2 regions of the Cronobacter malonaticus LMG 23826 genome follow, and region 2 is predicted to be linked to the other one. Evidence: predicted binding sites of a transcription regulator. Region 2 holds the regulator's gene; the other holds the start of a gene.

Region 1 (6,762 bases), 1.0 Mb from region 2:
GAAAGGCTCGAAAGCGGGTCACCTGACCTACCTCGGCGACGCGGAAATTGGCGATAACGTTAACATCGGCGCAGGTACCATTACCTGCAACTATGATGGCGCTAATAAGCACAAAACCATTATTGGCGATGATGTGTTTGTCGGCTCCGACACCCAACTGGTGGCACCGGTGACGGTAGCGAAAGGCGCGACCATCGCCGCAGGTACCACCGTGACGCGCGACATCGCTGAAAATGAGCTGGTGCTCACCCGCGTACCGCAGGTACATAAGCAGGGCTGGCGTCGCCCGGTGAAGAAAAAATAAGTCATATTGATGGCGGGCGTGCTGTACCTGCCCGCCATACGTTTTTGTCGATCGCAGAGCAGTCATGCCCTGCGGCAGGCACGGGATGAGGGGATAACATAATCTTCCGCCCACAGGCAGTGCTAAAACGATAACCCCACTCTCTACAAGGCTCGGGGAGCCCGGAAAACGGGCAAATACAGGTCGGCGACAACGCATGGCGAAATGCCATTGTCAGGAAATTAATTATGTGTGGAATTGTTGGCGCTGTAGCGCAACGTGATATTGCTGAAATCCTTCTCGAAGGCTTACGTCGTCTGGAGTACCGCGGCTATGACTCCGCCGGTCTCGCGGTCGTGGACAGCGCGGGGCATATGACTCGTCTGCGTCGTCTGGGCAAAGTACAGATGCTGGTTCAGGCGGCGGAAGAACATCCGCTGCACGGCGGCACCGGTATCGCGCACACCCGCTGGGCGACCCACGGCGAACCGTCAGAAGGCAACGCGCACCCGCATGTCTCCGGGCATATTGTGGTGGTGCATAACGGCATTATCGAAAACCACGAACCGCTGCGCGAACTGCTGAAAACGCGCGGCTATGAATTCGTCACCGAAACCGACACCGAAGTGATCGCGCATCTGGTGCACTGGGAGCTGGAGCAAGGCGGCACGCTGCGTGAGGCGGTGCTGCGCGCCATTCCTCAGCTGCGCGGCGCTTACGGCACCGTCATCATGGATAACCGCGATCCGAGCGTTCTGCTGGCGGCCCGTTCCGGCAGCCCGCTGGTGATTGGTCTCGGCGTGGGCGAAAACTTTATCGCCTCCGATCAGCTGGCGCTGCTGCCAGTGACCCGCCGCTTTATCTTCCTCGAAGAGGGCGATATCGCTGAAGTGACCCGCCGCTCCGTTGCGATTTTCAACACCCAGGGCGAAAGCGTCTCCCGCCCGGAAATCGAATCTAACGTGCAGTATGACGCCGGCGATAAAGGCATCTACCGCCACTACATGCAAAAAGAGATCTACGAGCAGCCGAACGCAATTAAAAACACGCTGGCCGGGCGCATCAGCCACGGCGAGGTGGATTTAAGCGAACTTGGCCCGAACGCCGACGAACTGCTCTCAAAAGTTGAGCATATTCAGATTGTCGCGTGTGGCACCTCGTACAACTCCGGTATGGTTTCCCGATACTGGTTTGAAGCGCTGGCAGGCGTGCCGTGCGATGTCGAAATCGCCTCGGAATTCCGCTATCGCAAATCCGCCGTGCGCCGCAACAGCCTGATGATCACGCTGTCGCAGTCCGGCGAAACCGCAGACACCCTCGCGGCGCTGCGTCTGTCCAAAGAGCTGGGCTATCTCGGTTCGCTGGCCATCTGTAACGTACCTGGCTCATCGCTGGTGCGTGAGTCATCGCTGGCGCTGATGACCAAAGCCGGCACGGAAATCGGCGTGGCGTCCACCAAAGCGTTCACCACCCAGTTAACCGTTCTGCTGATGCTGGTGGCGAAACTGGGCCGTCTGAAAGGCGTGGATGCCGCCGTTGAACACGATATCGTTCACGGCCTGCAGGCGCTGCCGAGCCGTATCGAGCAGATGCTCTCTCAGGACAAACGCATCGAGGCGCTGGCGGAAGACTTCTCCGACAAGCACCACGCGCTGTTCCTGGGTCGCGGCGATCAGTACCCGATCGCGCTTGAAGGCGCGCTGAAGCTTAAAGAGATCTCCTACATTCACGCCGAAGCCTATGCGGCGGGCGAGCTTAAGCACGGCCCGCTGGCGCTCATTGACGCCGATATGCCGGTTATCGTGGTGGCGCCGAACAACGAACTGCTGGAAAAACTGAAGTCCAACATCGAAGAAGTCCGCGCTCGTGGCGGCGTGCTGTATGTCTTCGCCGATCAGGATGCTGGTTTCAGCAGCAGCGACAACATGAACATCATCCCGATGCCGCATGTTGAAGAAGTTATCGCGCCGATCTTCTACACGGTTCCGCTGCAACTGCTGGCCTATCACGTCGCGCTGATTAAAGGCACCGACGTTGACCAGCCGCGTAACCTGGCGAAATCCGTTACGGTGGAATAACGCGCTCTCGCGCGTGTTATGCTCTGAAGAGGTTGCCGGAAGGCAGCCTCTTTTTTTTAACGTCACGGAAAGGGATGTTATGTCGCTAAAGCGCTTGCTCGCCGGTACGCGGTTTTATCAGCTCATCACCTACAGCGCAGAGGTGGATGACGATATCGCCCACCGCAGGCTGCATAAGCTCAAACTTAGAATGGCCGAGCGCCACGATCTGCCCGATGTCCGCATCATCGGCTCGCGCCGTTTCTGGCGAGTGCCGGTGGGGTGCGTCTATGCCATGGTGTTAAGTGCCGTCCTCAATCTCGCCGCGCTGCGGCCCGCTTTTTCTGTGCTGTGGATACTTGCAGGGGCTATCTGGCTGGTATTGCTGATACTCGTGATGTTGATGATAGAAAAAGGGCAGCACCGCGGTTTGCAGCTGTTTCTCTACAGCGCGTTTTTCCATGCGGCGTTAAGCCTGGTAACGCTGGCTGCCGGATTGATCCTGTGTCCGCTTTCCGGTGTGTTCTGGCTCTGCTGGAGCGCAGGCGCGCTGCTGGTGTGGGCCGCCTGGCGAATGATGAACAGTGAGGAGATGTTCAGGCTGGTTCGCTGGTGTCTCGCGAATAAAATGCGACGCGCTCATACTAAAGCCCTTCAGCGACCGTCGGAAAAACGCGCCTTAAAACGGGCAAAACACCGCGATGAGCCTGACCGATAAAATGAGTAAGCTCCCTGCCTGTCGCTATACAGGGAGCGCATCGCTTATTTAATCTTGCGTTTTAAATCATCCAGCTCACGGGACAGTTTGTCATTTTCCTGCTCCAGCGCCCGCACGCGATTTTCCAGATCGCTATCTTTTCTGTCGTCCGAATAGCGGTTTTGCTCTTTGCGCTTATACGCCTCAACCGCCTTTTCCACATCTGAGATATCGACATTAGACGGTGCCACGACGCCATCGCTGGTGAATATCGTCACCGGCGCGCCGTGAATACGGGTACTGTGGTCATCCAGTTGAACCGGCGCGGCATAACTTATTGATGAAAAAGTAAGTATTGATGCAGCGGCGAAAAGTGACATTTTTTTTATCATTACGGCTATCCTTATAAATGACGGGCGGGTTGCGGAATTATAAAAGCATTATTATTCAGAAAGTTAAGTAAGACATTTCTGCATCTTTTTCATTGTCATAAAACTGTCATAATTCGTACATTTATCTGTCACCAAACTGTCCTACTTTGCTCACCGTAGCCACGAAACAATAAATTACGAACACCAGCAGGAGACATTATGAAAGTTATGCGTACCACCGTCGCAACTGTTGTCGCCGCGACCTTATCTCTGAGCGCTTTTTCCGCTTTCGCGGCAGCAAGTCTGACTGGCGCGGGCGCAACATTCCCGGCGCCGGTGTATGCCAAATGGGCGGATACCTACCAGAAAGAAACGGGTAACAAGGTAAACTACCAGGGTATCGGCTCCTCCGGTGGCGTTAAACAAATCATTGCTAACACGGTTGATTTTGGTGCTTCTGACGCGCCGCTTTCTGACGAAAAATTACAGCAAGAAGGTCTTTTCCAGTTCCCGACCGTGATCGGCGGCGTGGTGCTGGCGGTTAACCTGCCGGGCTTCAAGTCTGGCGAGCTGGTGCTGGATGGCAAAACCCTCGGCGACATCTACCTTGGCAAAATCAAGAAGTGGGATGACGAGGCGATCGCCAAACTGAACCCGGGCAAAAAACTGCCTTCTCAGAATATCGCCGTGGTGCGCCGCGCTGACGGTTCCGGTACGTCCTTCGTCTTCACCAGCTATCTCGCGAAAGTGAACGACGAGTGGAAATCCAAAATCGGCTCTGGCTCTACCGTTAACTGGCCGACCGGTCTCGGTGGTAAAGGCAACGACGGTATCGCCGCGTTCGTACAGCGTCTGCCGGGTTCTATCGGTTACGTGGAGTACGCGTACGCCAAGCAGAACAACCTGACCTACACCAAACTGGTTTCCGCTGACGGCAAACCGGTCGCGCCGACCGAAGAGAGCTTCGCCAACGCCGCCAAAGGCGCTGACTGGAGCAAATCCTTCGCGCAGGATCTGACCAACCAGAAAGGCGACGACGCGTGGCCCATCACCTCCACCACCTTCATTCTGGTTCACAAAGAGCAGAAGAAACCTGAGCAGGGCGCCGAAGTGCTGAAGTTCTTCGACTGGGCCTACAAGTCAGGCGCGAAACAGGCGAATGACCTGGATTACGCCTCTCTGCCGGACAGCGTGGTTGAGCAGGTTCGCGCCGCATGGAAGACCAACGTTAAAGACAGCAGCGGCAAAGCGCTGTATTGATCGAGATTTACCGATGATGGCGGATGGCGCTTCGCTTATCCGCCCTACAAAAATCCGGTAACATGCTGTTTTTTGTAGGCCCGGTACGCATCACGCTGCCGGGCATCATTCAAAACAGAGTTTAACTGAAGAGTGAAATATGGCTGCCACCAAGCCTGTATTTAACCCCCCCGGTAAAAAGGGCGATATGATTTTCAGCGCGCTGGTTCGTCTGGCTGCGCTGATTGTGCTATTGCTGCTGGGCGGCATTATCGTCTCCCTTATCTTCTCCTCCTGGCCAAGCATCCAGAAATTTGGTTTTTCCTTCCTCTGGACCAAAGAGTGGGATGCCCCTAATGATATCTACGGCGGGCTGGTGCCGATTTACGGCACGCTTGTGACCTCGTTTATCGCGTTGCTGATAGCGGTTCCCGTAAGCTTTGGCATCGCGCTGTTCCTGACGGAGCTGGCGCCTGGCTGGCTGAAGCGCCCGCTGGGTATCGCTATTGAACTGCTGGCGGCTATCCCGAGTATTGTGTATGGCATGTGGGGGCTGTTTATCTTCGCCCCGCTGTTCGCGACCTATTTCCAGGAGCCGGTCGGCAACGTTCTTTCTGCGATCCCGTTTATCGGCGCGCTCTTTTCAGGCCCGGCGTTCGGTATCGGCATCCTGGCGGCGGGCGTCATTCTCGCCATCATGATCATTCCGTACATCGCCGCGGTTATGCGTGATGTGTTCGAACAAACCCCGGTGATGATGAAAGAGTCGGCTTACGGTATCGGCTGCACCACCTGGGAAGTTATCTGGCGTATCGTCCTTCCGTTCACCAAAAATGGGGTGATTGGCGGCGTCATGCTCGGTCTTGGCCGCGCGCTCGGCGAAACCATGGCGGTGACCTTTATCATCGGCAACACCTACCAGCTCGACAGCCCGTCGCTCTACATGCCGGGCAACAGCATCACCTCGGCGCTGGCGAATGAGTTCGCCGAAGCGGAATCCGGGCTACATGTGGCGGCGCTGATGGAGCTGGGCCTGATCCTCTTTGTGATCACCTTTATCGTGCTGGCTATCTCCAGGCTGATGATTATGCGTCTGGCGAAAAACGAGGGGGCGCGCTAATGGCGACGATGGAACTGCAAAACACCACGGAGCTTGCGGAATCCCGCCGCAAAATGCAGGCGAAGCGCCGCATGAAAAACCGCATCGCGCTGACGCTCTCGATGGCGACGATGGCGTTCGGCCTGTTCTGGCTTATCTGGATCTTAATATCCACGGTATCGCGCGGGTTTGACGGCATGTCCCTGGCGCTCTTTACCGAGATGACACCGCCGCCAAATACCGCCGGTGGCGGCCTTGCGAACGCGCTGGCGGGCAGCGGTCTGCTGATCCTGTGGGCGACGGTTATCGGAACGCCGCTGGGTATCCTTGCGGGTATCTATCTTGCGGAATATGGCCGCAAGTCGTTTCTCGCGGAAATTATCCGCTTTATTAACGACATTCTGCTTTCTGCGCCGTCTATCGTCGTCGGGCTGTTCGTCTACACCATCGTGGTGGCGCAGATGGAACACTTCTCCGGCTGGGCGGGCGTGATTGCACTGGCGCTGTTGCAGGTGCCGATTGTTATCCGTACCACTGAGAACATGCTCAAGCTGGTGCCGGACAGCCTGCGTGAAGCGGCCTACGCGCTCGGCACGCCGAAGTGGAAGATGATCTCCGCCATTACGCTTAAAGCTTCTGTGTCGGGCATCCTGACCGGCGTGCTGCTGGCGGTCGCGCGTATCGCGGGCGAAACCGCGCCGCTGCTCTTTACCGCGCTCTCCAACCAGTTCTGGAGCACGGACATGATGCAGCCTATCGCCAACCTGCCGGTGACGATTTTCAAATTCGCCATGAGCCCGTTTGCCGAATGGCAACAGCTGGCCTGGGCAGGCGTGCTGATTATCACCCTTTGCGTACTGCTGCTGAACATCCTGGCGCGCGTGCTGTTCGCCAAACGTAAACACGGTTAATTTTTTGACGGCGTGGCGTTTCGCGACGCCGGATAAGGAAAACGATTGAGATGAGTATGGTTAATAAGGCCCCGGGCAAGATTCAGGTTCGCGATTTGAACTTTT
Region 2 (6,762 bases):
CAGCAGCGCTTCACAGGCGGAAAGCTGTTCACGCAGGCGTTGCTGGCGTTCGTGATACTGCTGCCAGCGGCGCGTCTCTTCTTCACGTTCGGCGAACCACGGCGCAGGGTTGTCGGCATCCGGCGCGGGCAGGGCGAAGGCGTCAAGCTGGTCGCGCAGCGCCGCCTGCTGCGTCTGCCAGGCCGCTTCCAGCGACGTGACCTGACGCTGCGTGCCTTCAAGCGTGGCCTCCAGCATCTGACGCTCGCGCAGCAGGTGCAACTGCTGTTCGCGGCGGGTCTGTTCGTCAAGCCACGGGGTGAGATCGTCGCCTGGTGCCTGGGTGAGACCGGCCGCCGCACAGAGCGTCTGCCATTGTGAGGTGAGTGCTTGCTCTTCTTCCAGCAGGCTTGCCGCTTCGCTTTCCTGCTGCTGGCGCTGTTTCATCAGCGCGTCGAGCTGGCCGCGCAGCGCTGCGCCCTCGGTGCCGAGCTGCTCTTTCTCCTGCTCCAGTTGCGCAAGACGCAGGCGGCTCGCGTCAGGCTTCAGCGCCTGATACGCCTCCACGGCCGGGTGTTCGGTCGCGCCGCACAGCGGGCAGGGGCTGCCGGGTTGCAGGCGCGCGCGCTCTTCAACGAGGCTCGCGATACGCTGCTCCAGATCGCAGACCGCTTTCGCGCGCTCCACATCCTGTTGTTTAGTTTTGTAATCCTGACGCTTTTGCGCCAGCTGCTGCTCAAGCTGCTGGATCTGCGTTTGCAGGACGCTGTTCGTCTCCTGCAGGCGCGCTTTACGGCGCGTCAGGGGCGCAAAGGATGACTGGAGCGTTGAAAGCTTCTGGCGCAGCGGGCGCTGCTCGTTAAGCTGCGCCAGCGCCTGCGCGGCGTCCTCCGGCGAGAGCGCAAGCCCGGCGTCCGGCAGCGCGTCTCGCTTGCGGCGGGTGGCGTCGAGCGTCTCGTTCAGCGCGCGGAGCTGGTCGCGGTCGCGTTTTTGATGCGCCAGCACCGCGCGCCAGCCTGCGAGCTCGCTGCTCCAGAGGCGAAAGCGGTCATGCTCCGTCAGCCACTGGCCGAGTTGCGTGAGTTCCGCCGTCTGCACCTGCGCCTGTTGCGCGGCGGCCTGGCGGATCTCCCGGCGGCGCTGCTGGCTTTCCTGTAAGCGAACGCTTACTTCTTCATGCTGGCGACCGGTGGCGGCAAGGGTGGTTTCCAGCTCCTGACAGCGCAGCCACGCCGGACGCAGTTTTTCCGCCGGTAGCGCCGCTTCAAGCCGCGCGAGATCCGGGGCGGCGGCCTGTAACGCCGCATCCGCCGCAGCCGCGGCCTGGCGTGCCGCGTCGAGCGCGCGGGCAAGCGCGGTGCGCTGCGTCAGCCACAGGTGCTCTTGCTGTAACTGGCGCTGGCGGGCAAGCAGCGTTTTTTCCTCGTCAGTAAGCGCCTGCAAACCTGTGGTTAAGCTTTCCCGCTGCGCTTCGTCCAGCAGCCGCACGCCCTGCGCCTGCGATTCGAGCTTCTCAAGCTGGCTGCGGGCCTCTTTATGCTGTTCGAAAATACGTGCCGAGACCTGGCCGTAGATTTCGGTACCGGTCAGTTCTTCCAGCAGTTCGGCACGCGCTTTGGCTTCGGCATTGAGAAACGCGGCGAACTGGCCCTGCGAGAGCATCATCGAACGGGTGAAACGGTCGTAATCGAGGCCCGTCAGCGCGGCAATTCTGTCGAGTTTGTCTTTGATTTTATCGGCGACGATTTTGCCGTCTTCGCAGCGCGCCAGCTCCACACGCGGGGCCTGTAAATTGCCATCCGGCTGGCCGCGCGCGCGGCTCTGGCTCCAGAAGGCGCGCCAGGCGACGCCTTTGACTTCAAACTCCACTTCCGCCAGACACTCGGCGGTGTCGCGCGTCATCAGGTCATTCTGGCTTTGCGACAGCGCGTTCAGGCGCGGCGTGCGGTGGTAGAGCGCAAGGCAGATGGCATCCAGCAGCGTGGTTTTGCCCGCGCCGGTCGGGCCGGTGATCGCGAACAGCCCGTTGCTCGCGAACGGTTCGGCGGTAAAGTCGATTTTCCATTCGCCTTTCAGCGAGTTCAGGTTTTTTAGCCGTAGAGTTAAGATTTTCATGCCTCATCCTCCTCGTGCAGGCTCTCCAGCGTGCGGGCGAAGAGCGTGCGCAGGCGCGCTTTCTCCGGCTCCTCAAACGCCTCCAGTTCAAGGCGTCGTTCAAACACCTCTTCCGGCCCCAGCTCGCTAAGCGTTTCGGTGCTGAGCGTGCCGAGCGCGCGCGCGCGCATTTCGCGGCTGCGGCGCAGCAGAACGACCTCCACCGGCAGGCTTTCGGTGAGCACGCTTATCTGGCGGTGCATATCATGCAGAAATTCAGCGGTGTCGATTTCGATATCGAGCCAGACTTTCGGCTCGTCCGGCGCGTCGCGCCACTGTTCGAGCTGCGCGGTAATGGACTCCAGGCTGCCTTTCAGCACCGCCAGCGGCTGGCTGACCGGCACCGGCAGGGCCGTGACGTCGCGCAGTTTGCCATCGGCAAACTCCACCAGATAAACGCTTTTCTCTTTGCCGGTTTCATCAAAGCTCAGCGCAATCGGCGAGCCGCTGTAGCGGATATGCTCGCAGCCCGCCACTTTCTGGGCGCGGTGAATATGCCCGAGCGCAATGTAATCGGCGGGGGGAAAGCGGTCTGCGGGGAAGGCGTCGAGCGTGCCTATATAAATGTCGCGTACCGCGTCACTTTTGGTTACGCCAACGGTGGTCAGATGGCCGGTCGCGATAATCGGCAGGTTACGCTCGCCGCGAAGCTGGCAGGCGGCCTCATAGCTCTGTTGATAGTGCAGGCTGATGGCCTCCAGCAGTTGCTGCTGCTTTTCACGGCCCGACTGCCCGCCAAGGCTTCGCAGCACGTCGCGCGGGCGCAAAAACGGCACCGGACAGAGCACCGCGCCAGGTTCGCCGTCGCGGCGGTATAAAAGCGTGGCCTGCGTTTCTGGCGTAAGCTGCGCGCTGGCGATAACGTGGGTATTGAGGCAGGCCAGCAGTTCGCGGGATTCATTGAGCGTCGCCACCGAATCGTGGTTGCCGCCGAGCACGATAAGCGGGCAGTTCGCCGCCTGGAGTTTGACCACAAAGCGGTTATAGAGCTCACGCGCATAGCTTGGCGGCGCGCCGGTATCGAAGATGTCGCCCGCGACGATAATCGCATCTACCTGATGCGCAACCGCTGCCTCCAGCAGCCAGTCGAGAAAGGCTTCATGTTCGGCGGCGCGGCTTTTGGCGTAAAAATTTTGACCAAGATGCCAGTCTGAGGTATGCAGAATACGCATGGGATGCCCTGTGGCGAAAAAGCGAGAAGGGGATTATAAACATCCAGTACGGCGGGTGTCCTGTTTCGTCGCGCCGCCGGGTTTAACCGCCTGCGCTGACAGGTCATCTTACGGTCATCTTTTTCATAAATCTGTCATAAATCTGACGCATAATGGCGCCGCATAACATACTGTTTACTTTATTTAACAGGGCGAATCATGGCGAGACGTATTCTGGTCGTTGAAGATGAAGCACCTATCCGCGAGATGGTGTGTTTCGTACTGGAACAAAACGGCTTCCAGCCGGTGGAAGCGGAAGATTATGACAGTGCGGTGAATCAACTCAATGAGCCGTGGCCCGATCTGATTCTGCTGGACTGGATGCTGCCCGGCGGATCGGGGATCCAGTTTATTAAACATATCAAACGCGAAGCGCTGACCCGTGAGATCCCTGTGGTGATGCTGACCGCGCGCGGCGAAGAAGAAGATCGCGTGCGTGGCCTGGAGACCGGGGCTGACGATTACATTACCAAACCGTTCTCCCCGAAAGAGCTGGTGGCGCGTATTAAAGCGGTCATGCGTCGTATCTCGCCAATGGCCGTTGATGAAGTTATCGAAATGCAGGGCTTAAGCCTCGATCCGTCATCGCACCGCGTGATGACCGGCGAAAACCCCCTCGATATGGGGCCGACCGAATTCAAGCTGTTACACTTCTTTATGACGCACCCGGAGCGCGTTTATAGCCGCGAACAGCTGCTGAATAACGTCTGGGGCACCAATGTGTATGTGGAAGATCGCACCGTGGATGTGCATATCCGCCGCCTGCGTAAGGCGCTGGAGCAGAGTGGTCATGACAGAATGGTTCAGACGGTGCGCGGTACGGGTTATCGGTTCTCAACCCGTTTTTAAACCCAAAACAGGAGTGTGACGCGTGCTGGAACGGCTGTCATGGAAAAGACTGGTGCTGGAGCTGTTGCTCTGCTGTATCCCGGCGCTGGTGCTCGGGGCGATATTCGGCTATCTGGCATGGTTTTTACTGGCGGCGGTGACCGGATTGCTTATCTGGCATTTCTGGAATCTGCTGCGACTCTCCTGGTGGCTGTGGGTGGATCGCAGCATGACGCCGCCGCCCGGCAGCGGGAGCTGGGAGCCGCTGCTCTACGGCCTGCACCAGATGCAGTTGCGCAATAAAAAACGCCGCCGCGAACTAGGTAATCTTATCAAACGCTTTCGCAGCGGCGCGGAATCCCTGCCGGACGCCGTGGTGCTGACCACGGAAGAGGGCGTCATCTTCTGGTGTAACGGCCTTGCGCAACAGCTTCTCGGCCTGCGCTGGCCGGACGATAACGGCCAGAACATCTTAAACCTGCTGCGCTACCCGGAATTCACCAGCTATCTGCGCGGCAAGGAGTTCAACCGGCCATTGCATCTGGTGCTTAACAACGGGCGTCATCTTGAGTTTCGCGTCATGCCGTACAGCGAAGATCAACTGTTAATGGTGGCGCGCGACGTCACGCAGATGCACCAGCTCGAAGGCGCGCGGCGCAACTTCTTCGCCAACGTCAGCCATGAGTTGCGCACGCCGCTCACCGTGTTGCAGGGGTATCTGGAGATGATGCACGAGCAGACGCTCGAAGGGCCGCTGCGGGAAAAAGCGCTACACACTATGCGCGAGCAGACTTACCGCATGGAAGGGCTGGTGAAACAGCTACTCACGCTCTCGAAAATCGAGGCGGCGCCCGCGATGCAGCTTAACGAAACCATCGACGTGCCGATGATGCTGCGGGTGGTGGAGCGCGAAGCGCAGACGCTGAGCCAGCAGAAGCATACTTTTACGTTTGAGGTCGATCCGCAGCTCAAAGTGCTTGGCAATGACGAGCAGTTGCGCAGCGCGATTTCAAACCTGGTCTATAACGCGGTCAACCATACGCCCGAGGGCACGCACATCACCGTGCGCTGGGAGCACGTGGCGAACGGGGCGCGCTTTAGCGTGGCGGACACCGGGCCAGGGATTGCCGCGGAGCATATTCCGCGCCTCACCGAGCGGTTCTATCGTGTTGATAAGGCGCGCTCGCGCCAGACAGGCGGGAGTGGGCTGGGGCTTGCGATTGTGAAACATGCGCTGACGCACCACGATGCGCGTCTGGAGATTGAAAGTACGCCTGGCAAAGGCACCACGTTTTCGTTCCTCCTGCCGGAGCGATTAATTGTCTCCGCGCCCGCTAAAGCGCTTTCTGACATTTAGTTCGTCAACCTTTCTTTCCAGGGCCAGCCATAAGCTGGCCTTATTCATTTTTTCGCCGCCTCTGAACGTTTTTTTCAGCGTTTGACGCTTTTTTGCTCGCGCGAATCGCCGGAGGTTTTTTACGATTTCAGATTTTATCACTACCCTGAAACTTAGATCTGGCATAAAGGTCTGGTTTTACGATCCCGTCTTGCCTTTAAACGTTATAAGCGTTTAAATTGCGCCCCTGCTATTGCCAGACCGACTGTTTTTACCTGGTAAATCGAAAAACAATTCTTCGCCAGCGTAATCGGGAAGCATATCCCGCTGTCAGCTCTGCAAATAGCCGCGTTTTCGTCAGGTGACTGGCGGTAAAAAATTATTCAATTTCAACACCACATCCACAGGCAGTAAATCTTATGACCCATCGTTTAAAATCGCGCGACATTATCGCACTGGGGTTTATGACCTTTGCGCTGTTCGTCGGCGCGGGCAATATCATTTTCCCTCCTATGGTTGGTTTGCAGGCCGGTCCGCATGTCTGGACGGCGGCGATCGGCTTTCTTATTACCGCCGTGGGTCTGCCTGTGCTGACCGTGGTGGCGCTGGCGAAAGTCGGCGGTGGCGTTGACAGCCTGAGCCATCCGATTGGCCGCGTCGCGGGCATTCTGCTGGCGACGGTGTGTTATCTGGCCGTCGGGCCGCTGTTCGCGACGCCGCGCACCGCGACCGTGTCGTTTGAAGTTGGCATTGCGCCGCTCACCGGCGACGGCGCGCTGCCGCTGCTCATCTACAGCCTGGTCTATTTCGCGCTGGTGATTCTGGTGTCGCTCTATCCGGGCAAACTGCTGGATACCGTGGGCAACTTCCTGGCCCCGCTGAAAATCATCGCGCTGGTGGTGCTGTCGGTGGCGGCGATTGTCTGGCCGGCGGGCGATATCAGCGTGGCGACAGACGCCTATCAGAAAGCGGCGTTTTCTAACGGCTTCGTGAATGGTTATCTGACGATGGATACGCTCGGCGCGATGGTGTTCGGGATTGTTATCGTCAACGCGGCGCGTTCACGCGGCGTGTCTGATTCTCGCCTGCTGACGCGCTACACCATTTTCGCGGGCCTGATGGCGGGCGTCGGCCTGACGCTGCTCTACCTGGCGCTGTTCCGTCTCGGTTCTGACAGCGCGACGCTGGTGGATCAATCCGCTAACGGCGCGGCGATTCTGCATGCCTATGTTCAGCATACCTTCGGCGGCGCGG

What was found. The regulator PhoB, encoded in region 2, activates phosphate uptake and scavenging genes when phosphate is short. The targets are predictions, from matches to a motif close to CTGTCATAAAACTGNCNNAT.
Region 1: the regulator PhoB is predicted to act here: its motif matches at 3,522-3,541, upstream of pstS (phosphate ABC transporter substrate-binding protein PstS).

What each region holds. Positions count from the first base shown of each region.
Region 1 covers NZ_CP013940.1:4,123,039-4,129,800, forward strand. Annotated here, with positions in the region: gene glmU (bifunctional UDP-N-acetylglucosamine diphosphorylase/glucosamine-1-phosphate N-acetyltransferase GlmU) at 1-304, shown strand, start outside; gene glmS (glutamine--fructose-6-phosphate transaminase (isomerizing)) at 532-2,361, shown strand; gene AFK66_RS19300 (hypothetical protein) at 2,441-3,058, shown strand; gene AFK66_RS19305 (hypothetical protein) at 3,103-3,429, opposite strand; gene pstS (phosphate ABC transporter substrate-binding protein PstS) at 3,628-4,668, shown strand; gene pstC (phosphate ABC transporter permease PstC) at 4,808-5,767, shown strand; gene pstA (phosphate ABC transporter permease PstA) at 5,767-6,657, shown strand; gene pstB (phosphate ABC transporter ATP-binding protein PstB) at 6,708-6,762, shown strand, end outside.
Region 2 covers NZ_CP013940.1:3,078,684-3,085,445, reverse strand. Annotated here, with positions in the region: gene sbcC (exonuclease subunit SbcC) at 1-2,094, opposite strand, end outside; gene sbcD (exonuclease subunit SbcD) at 2,091-3,305, opposite strand; gene phoB (phosphate response regulator transcription factor PhoB) at 3,504-4,193, shown strand; gene phoR (phosphate regulon sensor histidine kinase PhoR) at 4,216-5,529, shown strand; gene brnQ (branched-chain amino acid transporter carrier protein BrnQ) at 5,928-6,762, shown strand, end outside.